Regions from separate parts of the Pantoea sp. X-Soil-OKNW-713 genome, predicted to be linked through region 2. Evidence: riboswitches for the same ligand, from Rfam matches in the RefSeq annotation. Region 2 holds a riboswitch; each other region holds the start of a gene.
The links. A riboswitch is a leader RNA that binds a small molecule or an ion and turns the genes downstream of it on or off. The one in region 2 is predicted to bind thiamine pyrophosphate.
Positions count from the first base shown of each region.

Region 1: it holds a riboswitch for thiamine pyrophosphate, as region 2 does, so the genes downstream of both, thiB (thiamine ABC transporter substrate binding subunit) here and thiM (hydroxyethylthiazole kinase) in region 2, are expected to answer to the same signal.
Region 3: it holds a riboswitch for thiamine pyrophosphate, as region 2 does, so the genes downstream of both, AC6I8R_RS22870 (FAD-dependent oxidoreductase) here and thiM (hydroxyethylthiazole kinase) in region 2, are expected to answer to the same signal.
Region 4: it holds a riboswitch for thiamine pyrophosphate, as region 2 does, so the genes downstream of both, thiC (phosphomethylpyrimidine synthase ThiC) here and thiM (hydroxyethylthiazole kinase) in region 2, are expected to answer to the same signal.

Region 1 is NZ_AP035995.1:789,076-792,283, reverse strand. Features, by position in the region: gene sgrR (HTH-type transcriptional regulator SgrR) at 1-1,262, shown strand, start outside; TPP riboswitch at 1,298-1,395, shown strand; gene thiB (thiamine ABC transporter substrate binding subunit) at 1,443-2,429, shown strand; gene thiP (thiamine/thiamine pyrophosphate ABC transporter permease ThiP) at 2,405-3,208, shown strand, end outside.
Region 2 is NZ_AP035995.1:2,933,694-2,936,901, forward strand. Features, by position in the region: gene thiD (bifunctional hydroxymethylpyrimidine kinase/phosphomethylpyrimidine kinase) at 71-871, opposite strand; gene thiM (hydroxyethylthiazole kinase) at 868-1,653, opposite strand; TPP riboswitch at 1,687-1,783, opposite strand; gene AC6I8R_RS13785 (DNA cytosine methyltransferase) at 1,987-3,117, opposite strand.
Region 3 is NZ_AP035996.1:527,427-530,634, reverse strand. Features, by position in the region: gene AC6I8R_RS22875 (LacI family DNA-binding transcriptional regulator) at 116-1,141, shown strand; TPP riboswitch at 1,373-1,492, shown strand; gene AC6I8R_RS22870 (FAD-dependent oxidoreductase) at 1,621-2,565, shown strand; gene thiS (sulfur carrier protein ThiS) at 2,549-2,746, shown strand; gene AC6I8R_RS22860 (thiazole synthase) at 2,749-3,208, shown strand, end outside.
Region 4 is NZ_AP035995.1:280,210-283,417, reverse strand. Features, by position in the region: gene nudC (NAD(+) diphosphatase) at 1-549, opposite strand, end outside; gene AC6I8R_RS01275 (Rsd/AlgQ family anti-sigma factor) at 613-1,119, shown strand; TPP riboswitch at 1,208-1,309, shown strand; gene thiC (phosphomethylpyrimidine synthase ThiC) at 1,387-3,208, shown strand, end outside.

The DNA of each region.
Region 1 (3,208 bases), 2.1 Mb from region 2:
TACCCGGTTCCCCGTTGCGTCGCTCCGAAACCCATTTAGCGCGGCAAATCTTCAGTGGTCTGACACGGATAAATGAGGAAAAGGGGGAAATTGAACCCGATATTGCCCATCACTGGCAACAAACATCGCTGCTGCACTGGCGCTTTTTCCTGCGACCCGCGATTCGTTTTCATCACGGTCGTGAACTGGAGATGGAGGATGTCATCAGCTCGTTGGATCGTCTGCGTACCCAACCGCTGTTCTCCCATATTGCCAAACTTCACTCCCCTGCCCCCTGGACGCTGGATATTCAACTGACTCAACCCGATAACTGGCTACCGTGGTTGCTTGGCAGCGTCAGCGCGATGATCTTGCCGCGCGAATGGCAAACGGTACGCGATTTCGCCCGTCAGCCGATTGGCACCGGCCCCTACAGCGTGGTGCGCAACCAGCAAAGCCAACTTAAAATTGCCGCTTTTGATGACTACTTCGGCTACCGCGCGTTGATTGATGATGTCTCAATCTGGGTATTGCCGGAAATCAGCGACGAACTGGTGTATGCCGGAGTGAAGTTGCAGGGCGAAACCGCGGATGAAAAATCGGAGGAGAGCCGCCTGGAAGAGGGTTGCTATTTTCTGCTGTATGACCAACGTTCAGAGCAGGGACGCGATGCCCATTTCCGCCGCTGGGTCAGCTATCTGTTTAACCCTATCGCCCTGCTGAACAACGCCGGGGTAGGTTATCAACGCTACTGGTTCCCGGCCTATGGCTTGATTCCTCGCTGGCACCACCGCCGCGACTTAACCCCAGTCAGCAAACCACAGCATCTCACCCAACTGACCATCAGCTGGTACAGCCATCATGTTGAGCATGAAGGGATCGCCAATGCGCTGCGCCCACTGCTGGCGCAGCAGGGCGTAGAGTTAATCACCCGTGAACTGAGTTACGAAGCATGGTTTAACGGTGAAGGCGAAAGCGATATCTGGCTCGGCAGTGTCAACTTCACCCTGCCGCTGGATTACTCGCTGTTCGCCCAGTTGTATGAGCTGCCACTGATGCAGCAATGCATCCCGATAGACTGGCAAAGCGCGGCTGAACGCTGGCGCGAAAAAACGCTACCGCTGGCGGAATGGAGCAAGCAACTGGTGGACAGTGACTACCTGCATCCGCTGTTTCATCACTGGTTGCTGCTGGAAGGCCAGCGCAGTATGCGTGGTGTGCGCATGAATACTCTTGGCTGGTTTGACTTTAAATCCGCCTGGTTTGCCCCGCCGGAGCTGTGAACCTTTCGCCCTGAGCCGGAAATGACTAGAATGAGCCGTTCTCAACGGGGTGCCCTGCATTACAGGGGCTGAGAGAGACCCGTCGAACCTGATCCGGTTAATACCGGCGTAGGGATTTGAGATGCCTCGCTGCTCAGATCCTTTGCGACTCAACCTTATCTTCTCCTCAAGGAGCGCAAAGTGCTTAAAAAAGTTCTGCCCGTGCTGCTGCTGATTTCTGCCCCGGCGCTGGCTGCCAAACCGGTACTGACCGTCTACACCTACGACTCATTCTCTGCCGATTGGGGACCCGGTCCGGCAGTAAAAAAAGCCTTTGAAGCCCAGTGCGGCTGTGAGCTGAAATATGTCGCGCTGGAAGATGGCGTGTCGCTGCTCAATCGTGTCCGTATGGAAGGCAAAAACAGCAAAGCGGATATCGTGCTGGGTCTCGATAACAATCTGGTGCAGGCGGCAGAAAAAACCGGCCTGTTTGCCAAAAGCCAGGTGGATACCGGCGCACTCCAACTGCCAGATGGCTGGCACAACGACACCTTTATCCCGTTCGACTATGGCTACTTCGCCTTTGTCTATGACAAAAACAAACTGAAGAACCCGCCCAAAAGTCTGAAAGAGTTGGTAGAAAGTCCTGAAAAATGGCGCGTGATCTATGAAGATCCTCGCACCAGCACCCCCGGACTTGGCCTGCTGCTGTGGATGCAAAAGGTGTATGGCGACAAGGCCCCAGATGCCTGGCAAAAACTGGCGCAAAAAACCGTCACCGTCACCAAAGGCTGGAGCGAAGCCTATGGCCTGTTCCTGAAAGGCGAAGGCGACCTGGTGCTGAGTTACACCACCTCCCCGGCTTATCACATCATTGAAGAGAAGAAAGAAAACTACGCGGCAGCGCCGTTCAGCGAAGGCCACTACATGCAGGTTGAAGTGGCAGCGCAGCTCGCCAGCAGCAAACAACCAAAACTGGCGCAGCAATTTATGCAGTTTATGGTATCCCCGGCCTTCCAGCAGACCATCCCGACCGGCAACTGGATGTATCCGGTGATTAAAAGCGAGTTGCCTGCCGGTTATCAGACGCTAAACGTACCGCAAACGGCGCTGCAATATAGCCCGACTGAGGTTGCCGACCATCGCGACGACTGGATAAGTGCATGGCAACGCGCCGTCAGCCGTTAATTCCCGGCTGGCTGCTGCCCGGCAGTTTCACCGCGCTATTGTTATGCGCGGTGGCGCTGCTGGCGTTTGGTGCGCTGTTGATGTCAGCCCCCATCGGTGACTGGCGCGCCCTGCTCACCGATGACTATCTGCATCACGTACTGGCTTTCTCCTTCTGGCAGGCGTTACTGTCGGCGCTGTGCTCAGTCATCCCCGCGATCCCGCTGGCGCGCGCCCTGTACCGTCGACGTTTTCCCGGACGTAACCTGCTGTTACGCCTGTGCGCCATGACGCTGGTGCTGCCGGTGCTGGTGGCAATATTCGGCCTGCTGAGCGTCTATGGTCGCAGCGGCTGGCTGGCCCAGCTGTGCAGCCTGGTAGGTCTCGATTATCACTTCTCACCCTATGGGTTGCAGGGCATTCTGCTGGCACATGTGTTCTTCAATCTGCCGCTGGCCACGCGCATGCTGTTGCAGTCGCTTGAAAGCATCCCGGGCGAGCAACGTCAGCTGGCGGCGCAGCTCGGCCTGCGCAGTTGGAACCTGTTCCGCTTACTCGAATGGCCGTGGCTACGGCGGCAGATTTTGCCGACCGCCGCGCTGATTTTTATGCTGTGCTTTGCCAGTTTTGCCACCGTGCTGGCGCTGGGCGGCGGCCCGCAGGCCACCACGCTGGAACTGGCGATTTATCAGGCGCTGAGTTTTGACTACGATCCCGGGCGCGCGGCCCTGCTGGCGCTACTGCAACTGGGATGCTGCCTGCTGCTGGTGTTGCTGAGCCAGCGCTTCAGCCAAGCCATT
Region 2 (3,208 bases):
GGCTGGCAAATTGCTGACTCCATTTTTCAGACAGATACGCAGGCAAAAAATGGCAATTCGGCGTTACGCCCTACCACCAACGATGAAAATGGTGCACCGGTCCAATGCCTTTTCCGACTTCCAGAGAATCGGCATGCAGTAACGCTTGTTGCAACCAGGCTTTAGCCTCGGAGAGCGTCGCAGCCCAGTCATCATGGCGTGGACGTAGCGCCGCCAACGCAGCTGACAGCGAACAACCGGTGCCGTGGGTGTGGCGAGTATTGACGCGTGGCGCGGTAAAACGCTGACGTCCGTTGCGGGTGATAAGCCAATCCGGGCTCTCCGCATCACTCAGATGTCCTCCCTTCATCAGTACCGCTTCACATCCGAGATCCAGCAATGCATCCCCCTGCATCAGCATCGTCTTCTCATCCTGCGCCACACTGCGGCCAAGCAGCGCCGCGGCTTCTGGCAAATTCGGCGTAATCAACGATACCTGTGGTAACAACAACTCACGCAGGCTGGCGATGGCATCCGGTGATAACAACGCATCGCCACTTTTGGCAATCATAACGGTGTCCAGCACCACGAACGGCAGGCTGGCACGCTTCAGCTTGTCAGCAACAATTTCCACCACCGCCGTTTCCGCCAGCATGCCAATTTTTGCCGTGTCGATACGCACATCATCGAGCACCGAATCCAGCTGCGCTCCGACAAAATCTGGTTCGATACGATAGACCGACTGCACACCACGGGTATTCTGGGCCACCAGCGCGGTAATGACGCTGGTGCCATAGGCACCCAGCGCGGAGAAGGCTTTGAGATCGGCCTGAATTCCCGCACCACCGCTGGGGTCAGTACCGGCAATAGTCAATGCATTAATACGTTTCATGGCGTCACCTCCAGCGTCCACAGCGCATCCAAAAAGGCAGCAACAAAGCTGCCCGGCCCCTGGACCTGGCGTGCCGCCCGTTCACCGGCCAGTGACATGACCCGACAAGCTGCCGCCACATGTTGCAGACGTTCACCCGGCAGGCTGGCAAAAGCCGCCACCACTGCCGACAGCGCACAACCTGTCCCCACTACGCGTGTCATCAGTGGGCTGCCGCCCGGGATGGCAAAGGTATGCTGACCATCGGTGACGTAATCCACTTCGCCGGTTACCGCCACGATGCTGCGGTAATCGTGCGCCAACTGTTGAGCAGCGCTGAGTGCGGCGTCAGCCTGATGCAAACTGTCCACGCCACGCCCGCCCGCCGCCTGGTTCGCCAGGGCAAGGATTTCCGAGGCGTTGCCACGGATGGCTGCCGGTTGCAGGGTCAATAGCTGCTGACAAAATTCGGTGCGAAAGGTTAACGCGCCCACCGCGACCGGGTCGAGCGTCCAGGGCGTGCCGGCACGGTTTGCCGCCTCTACCGCAGCCTGCATGGCGACGCTGCGATCGCGCGTCAGCGTGCCCACGTTGATGAGCAGAGCATCGGCATAACCGCTGAACTGTGCGGCCTCATCAGCGTCGATCACCATGGCAGGTGAGGCGCGCAGTGCCAAAAGGACATTAGCGGTAAAGGTCTGAACCACATCATTGGTCATGCAATGTACCAGCGAAGCATGTTGATGCAGTAACTGAAGCGAGTGCGCGAGTTGCGCGGAGGAAAGAAGGTCAGGTTGTTTCATAAAGCTCCCAACCGGCGATCAAGAAGGCGAATGCGGTCAGGCATCTGACTTCCCTACGCTGGCATTATCCAGATCAGGTGGTACGGGTATTTCTCAGCCTTCACAAGGAAGGGCACCCCGAGTCATTTAAATAGAAATCAACTAATTACGATAAATTCTTCTCATCGATCTCTAATGAGAAATAGTACTGTCAGCAGGAAATCTTGTAAATGAGAAAAGAGACCCTGCTGCGTTATATGTCTCGGTTTGATGCTGACTGTAACCGGAAAATGAGAAAGCCTAATAGCCGCATAACAATCTGAACTAAACGCTATGGAGCCTGGAAACTTAATATCAAAAGTAATCTTTTATTTTTTCGGCAAGCGCTTTACCAAGTAGTGGCGGAACAGCATTACCTATTTGCTTTGTAATTTCAGAACGGTTTCCGAAGAATTTAAAGTCATCATCAAATGATTGTAACCTTGCTCCTTCACGAGGAGTTAAGGCTCGATTAAGAATAGGGTGAATACAGCGATTTGAAGCTGGATGCACAAAATTTACAGTAATAGTTACCGCAGGCTCATCCGGGTCAAGTCTACTGTAACAACTACTAAAACCACTGGTTATCAGTTCCTTGGGGATGCAACTGATATTTTTCCCAGAGTGTTTTATTATCTCCATCATTTTTGGCGAATGTTTTGTCGCACTATGAAGCTCTAATTCTTTAGTACCCTTCCTTCTGTCACGTTGATACTCATTCATGGGGTCATTGGTATAAATCAAACTTGATTCACCTGATTCTATTGGGGGTAAATCACCAATCGCCTCCATAGCAGTTATCGCCAGAGGTAGATTATCAGAGCGAAGTGAAAACATTGTTTTTTCTTTATTTTTGTGACCAATGGTCGCTCCAGAGTAATAAAATTTTGGAGCAGGTAACTCCAATTTACTCCCCCTGGGAGCACCAAGCATAATCAGCCTTTCTCTTTTTTGAGGGACACCATAATGAGCCGAATTCAATATTTTCCATTCGGTATCATAACCCAGAGAATGAAAACATTCTTGCATCTGCTCAATTGTATCGCCGGATTTATGAGTCGCCAAACCTACAACATTTTCCAAAACAAAATACTTAGGTCGGAAAAAATTCACATAAGATGCATACTCTTCGAACAAAGTATTTCTGGGATCATCATCCTCTGAAGAACGAAATGGTCGAATAGAAGAAAACCCCTGGCAAGGCGGGCCTCCTACTAACACATCCAACTCACCTTTTTTTACTCCGGTTATTTCGGATACTTCCTTTTTGGATACCTTCCTGATGTCACCTGCAATAGCATGAGCTTTAGGATGATTAAGCTGGAATGTAGAAACAGATGATTGAAGTAAGTCAATTCCGAAGGACACTTCAAAGTTTGCCTTTTCTAAATTTTCAAACCCCTTGGAAAATCCACCTGTACCACAAAACAAATCGAAAACTTTCATATAGTTAACCCAAAAAAACAATATCCGGTGGAGACTATAGTCTCGTAGATCATGGAAGTCAATCTATTTACAATTCTCCCATCTAGACATT
Region 3 (3,208 bases), on a different replicon from region 2:
TAACTAACATCAAATGTGAATAATTCGTTGTATTTCATGCATTTGATTGATTTTGCTTTTTGTCAGGATGTACGGATACTGATTGCCTGTGAGGTAGATGACATCAGGACATGCCATGAAGCAACATCACTGGAAATCGCCGTCGATCAAACAAATCGCGCAGGAAGCTGCCGTCAGTCCCGCCACCGTTGACCGGGTGCTGAATGGTCGCGAAGGCGTAAGGGAAGTGACGCGCAAAAAAGTGGCAGACGCGATGCAGCGGCTGGGATTGAACGCAGCTACCGGCAACCCGAGTGCTAACAGAACGCGCATTGCGATTATTTGCGAATCCGGTTCCAGTTTTCTCCATCAGGTGGAGCAACAGGTACGCGCTGCTATCAATGATTATCCCCAGCTCCATTTCAGCCTCGATAGCGTGCCGAACGTGCAATTCAATGCCGAACGCTTCAGCCAACTGATTACCCGGCGAGCCGCCACAAGTAGCGGCATCATCCTGGTGTGTCGCGATGAGGTAAAAATAAATCGTGCGGTTAAAGCGGCGATTGATGATGGAGTCCCGGTCATTTGTCTGACCAGCGATCTGCCCAATTCGCGGCGCAGCGCCTATGTGGGTATCGATCAGGTCGCTGCCGGAGCCACTGCGGGCTGGTTTATGGGCCGTATGCTGCCCGCACAGCAATCGGGCAATATTCTGCTGATTTGTAGTTCGACCTATCGTACCCAGGAGGAGCGTGAGATTGGCTTTCGCCGCGTGTTGCGCGAGGCATTCCCCTGGTTAACCATTCGTGATCGCGTCAACATTAACGACGAAGCGGAAACCGCGTATCTCAGCGTAAAAAAATGGCTGGAGCGGGGGAACCCGTTGGCAGGGATCTACAACACCGCAGGCGGTAACGAAGGGGTGGCGCGCGCGTTAACCGATTTTGGCGTACAGGATCAGGTGATATTTATCGGCCATGAATTGAGTGAAGCGAGCCGACTGCTGCTGGAGAACGGCACCCTGGATTTGGTGCTCGGCCATGATATTCGTCGGGAGATCGACCTGTGCCTCGCCCTGTTGCAACAGCCGGGCAGCGGTCAGTCGTTCAGTGACAGCAAAATTCCGCTGCTCACCTGGCATCGCTACTCTTATTTTGCCTGACGGCTCAGGGGCAGAACACCACCCACAAAATGATCACGCCGAATACACACACCAGAATGGCTGAAATGATTGAATCAGCACACATAATTTACCTGCCGGATTTCAGGATGAGGGGACGAGAATACGCGCAAATCATGGAGAAAAATGGATGAACCTGAAACAGGGAATTTTTAAAGGTTAGGCTTTGTTGCCGGGCTTACACTTGACGTAGCCTGGCGGCTGCAATACAAATAGACGCGTCGGGGGAGTCTCGCTCAAGAGACTGAGAGGCTAAAAGCGCAGTGCGCGGCTTAGCGACCCTTTGAACCTGACCCAGTTGATACTGGCGTAGGAAGACTGACAGCCTGTCATTGCGGCTGTCTGACATCGGGACGTTTTTCCGTTGCGCGTGTCATTTCCCTCCTCCTGTATCCCGGGTCTCAGTGCGAAAACTGAGAGGCCGATGTGAATTCTCCCCTTTGTATTACGGAATACCCGCTATGAGCCGCTGGTCTGTACTTGGTGGCGGTGTTGCGGGCCTGTGTGTTGCGACCTTACTCGCCGAACGCGGTGAACAGCTTGAAGTGATTAGCGATGACACGCGTCAGCCCGCCTCCTGGTTTGCCGGGGGTATGCTCGCACCCTGGTGTGAAGCGGAAAGCGCACCACGCGCCGTCATCGAGTTGGGACAGCACTCCGCAGCCTGGTGGCAGCAACGCGTCAGTTGCGTTGAACATCAGGGCACGCTGGTGGTGGCACCACCACGCGACAGCCAGGAACTGAACCGCTTTGCCCGCATGACCGAACAACATCAATGGATTGATCCGGCAGACGTGGAGCCAGCCCTCGCCGGGCGCTTTGCCCGTGGTCTGTTTTTTGCGCAGGAGGGGCATCTCGATCCTCGCCTGGCACTGAATGAAATGCGTGAAAAGTTGCAGCAACGTGGGGTGGCTTTTCACCACGGGAAGCCGTCGGGGCAGGTGATTGACTGCCGGGGCATCCATGCGGCAACAGCGTTGCCAGGCCTGCGGGCGGTGCGGGGTGAGATGTTGATTTTACACAGCGATGAGGTGCGCTTCTCACGCCCGATTCGTCTGCTGCATCCGCGCTTTCCGTGCTATCTGGTGCCGCGTCGCGGCGGCCATTTTATGCTCGGTGCAACTATGGTCGAAAGCCATGATGCCAGCCCGATCAGCGCCCGTGCCATGATGGAGTTGCTGAGCGCGGCCTGGGCCATCCACCCGGCGTTGGCCGAAGCGCGTATTGTCGAAAGCGCCAGCGGTTTGCGTCCGGCGTATCCGGCAAATCTGCCGGAAATCCACTATCAAAACGGGACATTTTACCTTAACGGGATGTACCGCCACGGCTTCCTGTTGGCTCCGCTGATGGCGGAACAACTGATGCAGCGTTTAACTTCGGAACAACTTCATGAATATTCAGCTTAACGGTCGCCCGGTGCTGACGGCCGCCGGTACCCTGGCCGAACTGCTGCGTGAGCAGCAGATTGACGCGGCCTGCGTGGCAACCGCCTACAACGGTACTTTTGTCCCCAAATCCCGTTACGACAGTCAGCAACTGGAAGAGGGTTGTCAGCTCGAAGTGTTATCACCGATGCAGGGGGGCTAATGATGTTTTATGGCTTTGAACCGCAATCCCGTTTTCTGCTTGGTACCGCAGGTTATCCCTCACCGGCGATTTTGCAGCAGGCGATTGCGGCTGGCGGCAGCGAGATCATTACCGTCAGCCTGCGGCGTGAAGGGGCCGCCGGGGCCGCCTTCCGTGAACTTCTTGCGCAACTGGATGTGCGCGTGCTGCCGAACACTGCCGGGTGCCACACGGTGCAGGAAGCCGTGACCACGGCGCAGATGGCGCGTGAATTGTTTAACACCCCGTGGATCAAGCTGGAGGTGATTGGCCATGCCGACACGCTACAACCTGATCCCTTCGCGCTGGTGGAAGCGGCGCGCATCCTTTGCGCCGATGGCTTTCAGGTATTCCCCTACACCACTGAAGATTTGATCGTCGGTGAAAAATTGCTTGAAGCCGGCTGCGAAGTGCTGATGCCGTGGGGCGCACCCATCGGTTCCG
Region 4 (3,208 bases), 2.7 Mb from region 2:
CACCCGTACATTGCTCTCTTCCATCACCTCACGCGCCACCGCCTGTTCGAGAGTTTCTCCCACTTCAACAAAACCGGCCAGTACGGTGTAGACGTTGTTACGATGCTTTGCGTGGTTCGCCAGCAGGATCTCATCTCCGCGCCGAATCGCCACGATGATGCAGGGCGCGATTTGCGGATAATAGCGTTCACGGCAGTGACCGCACAGGCAAGCAAACTCACGTTTGCTCAAATGCATTTCGTGGCCGCAATAGCCGCACCAGCGATGCGAACGAAAGAATTCCGCCAGTTGCACGCCACGCCCGGCAAGCTGGAACAGGCCAACATCTTCGTCGATCAACTGGCGTACTGAGCCCATATTGTCAGAACGTGATTCACGCACCAGCCAGACGTTTTCACCCTGCCATTCGCCAATCACCATGCCGCTGCTGCCCGCCAGATCGAATTGTTCCGCCGTCCCGTGCGGCAGCTCACCCTGTGGCAGCCAAAGTTTTTGTTCATGGCTGACAATCCACCAGCCAGCGTCTACGCTTGAGATCTCACGTTGCATTTAAATCGTCATCCTTAGCGTCTATTCGCAGAATGAACCACTATAACCCACATGGAGCCTTGTATGCTTACTCAGTTAGATGACCTGACCGAGCGTGTAGGCCGCGGTAACGAATTGGTCGATTCATGGCTACACGCGCGTCGTCAGCTACTTGTGACTTACTACCAGTTGGTTGGCATGAAGCCCAAAAAAGATGCGTTGAGTGCCCTGGACGAACAGGCGCTGGATGCCTTTTGTCATAACCTGGTGGATTATCTCTCCGCCGGCCATTTCAGCATTTATGAACATATTATCAGTGAGATGCAAGGTGACAGCCCGATGATCGCCGCCGCGCAAATCTACCCGTCACTGGAAGCCAATACCGAACGGATGATGCAACTGTATGACGGCCATCTGCAACAGGCCATCACCGATGACAACTGCGTCACCTTCCAGCAGGCGCTGTCTGAAGTGGGTGAAGTGCTGGAGTCGCGTTTTACGCTGGAAGATAAGCTGGTGCATCTGGCATGGGACAATCAGCTGGCGCATACGCCGGTAGCGAATGAAAGCATCATCGCCCGCCCTGCTTAGCCGACCGCATTTGTAAAAGACTTGTTATTCGTAAAAAGCCCTTCTATGCTACGAGGGCTTTTTTATTTTACGGTTTAACACCGTAAATATTTTCTTGTCGGAGTGCCCATTTTGGGCTGAGACCGTTAATTCGGGATCCGCGGAACCTGATCAGGTTAGTACCTGCGAAGGGAACAAGAGTAAATATCACAGCCGGTGCGCGCGCCGTTTCTGTTACTCCTTCCGGACTCCGGACAAGCAACTTCCATCATTTACAGGAAACTTGCTATGTCTGTTGTAAAAACTTCTCGTCGTGAACAACGCGCCCAGGCGCAGGAATTTATTGATTCCCTCCAGGGCACTGCCTTCCCCAATTCTAAACGTATCTGGCTCACCGGCAGTCGTGATGATATTCGCGTACCGATGCGTGAGATTCAGCTTAGCCCGACCCTGACCGGCGGCAGTAAAGATAATCCGCAATACGAAGCCAACGAACCGGTGCCGGTGTATGACACGGCCGGGGCTTACGGCGATCCGCATGCGTCGATTGATGTTCATCAGGGGTTGAGCAAACTGCGCGCCAACTGGATCGCGGAACGCGGCGACAGTGAAACCATCGACCAGCTCAGCTCCAGCTATACACAGCAACGCCTGGCAGATGAGGGGCTGGATCACCTGCGTTTTGAACATCTGCCCCAACCGCGACGTGCCAAAGCAGGCCGCCGTGTTACCCAGTTGCATTATGCGCGTCAGGGCGTCATTACCCCGGAAATGGAGTTTATTGCACTACGTGAAAACATGGGGCGCGAACGCATCCGTGGTGAAGTGTTGCTACAACAACATCCTGGTCATAGCTTTGGTGCACATCTGCCGGAAAATATCACCGCCGAGTTCGTGCGTCAGGAAGTCGCCGCAGGGCGAGCCATCATCCCATCCAACATTAACCACCCTGAATCTGAGCCGATGATCATTGGCCGCAATTTTCTGGTCAAAGTGAATGCCAACATCGGCAACTCGGCGGTCAGCTCCTCAATTGAAGAGGAAGTGGAGAAGCTGGTGTGGTCAACACGCTGGGGGGCTGACACGGTGATGGATCTCTCGACCGGCCGTTATATCCATGAAACACGCGAGTGGATTTTGCGTAACAGCCCGGTGCCGATTGGCACCGTACCGATTTATCAGGCACTGGAGAAGGTAAACGGCATCGCGGAAGATCTGAATTGGGAAATCTTCCGCGACACCTTGCTGGAGCAAGCCGAACAAGGCGTTGACTACTTCACCATCCACGCCGGCGTGCTGCTGCGTTATGTGCCGATGACGGCGAAACGTCTGACCGGCATCGTTTCGCGTGGCGGTTCAATTATGGCGAAGTGGTGTTTGTCGCACCATCAGGAGAGTTTCCTGTATCTGCACTTCCGTGAGATTTGCGAAATCTGTGCTGCCTATGATGTTGCTCTGTCGCTGGGTGATGGACTGCGTCCGGGTTCGATTCAGGATGCCAACGATGAAGCGCAGTTTGCCGAGCTACATACGCTGGGTGAGCTGACCAAAATCGCCTGGGAATATGATGTGCAGGTGATGATCGAAGGTCCGGGGCATGTGCCGATGCAGATGATTCGCCGCAATATGACCGAACAACTGGAACATTGTCACGAAGCCCCGTTCTATACCCTCGGCCCACTGACCACCGATATCGCCCCCGGCTACGATCATTTCACTTCTGGCATCGGTGCCGCGATGATTGGCTGGTTCGGCTGTGCGATGCTGTGCTACGTCACCCCGAAAGAACATCTGGGTTTGCCGAATAAGGAAGATGTGAAACAGGGATTGATCACTTATAAAATCGCCGCTCATGCCGCCGATCTGGCGAAGGGCCATCCTGGCGCCCAGATTCGCGATAACGCCATGTCGAAAGCGCGTTTTGAGTTTCGCTGGGAGGACCAGTTCAATCTGGCGCTCGACCCACATACCGCGCGCGCTTATCACGATGAGACACTGCCGCAGGAGTCGGGCAAAGTGGCACATTTTTGTTCCATGTGCGGCCCGAAATTCTGCTCCATGAAAATCACCCAGGAAGTGCGTGACTTTGCCGCCCGTCAGCAGGCGGAAG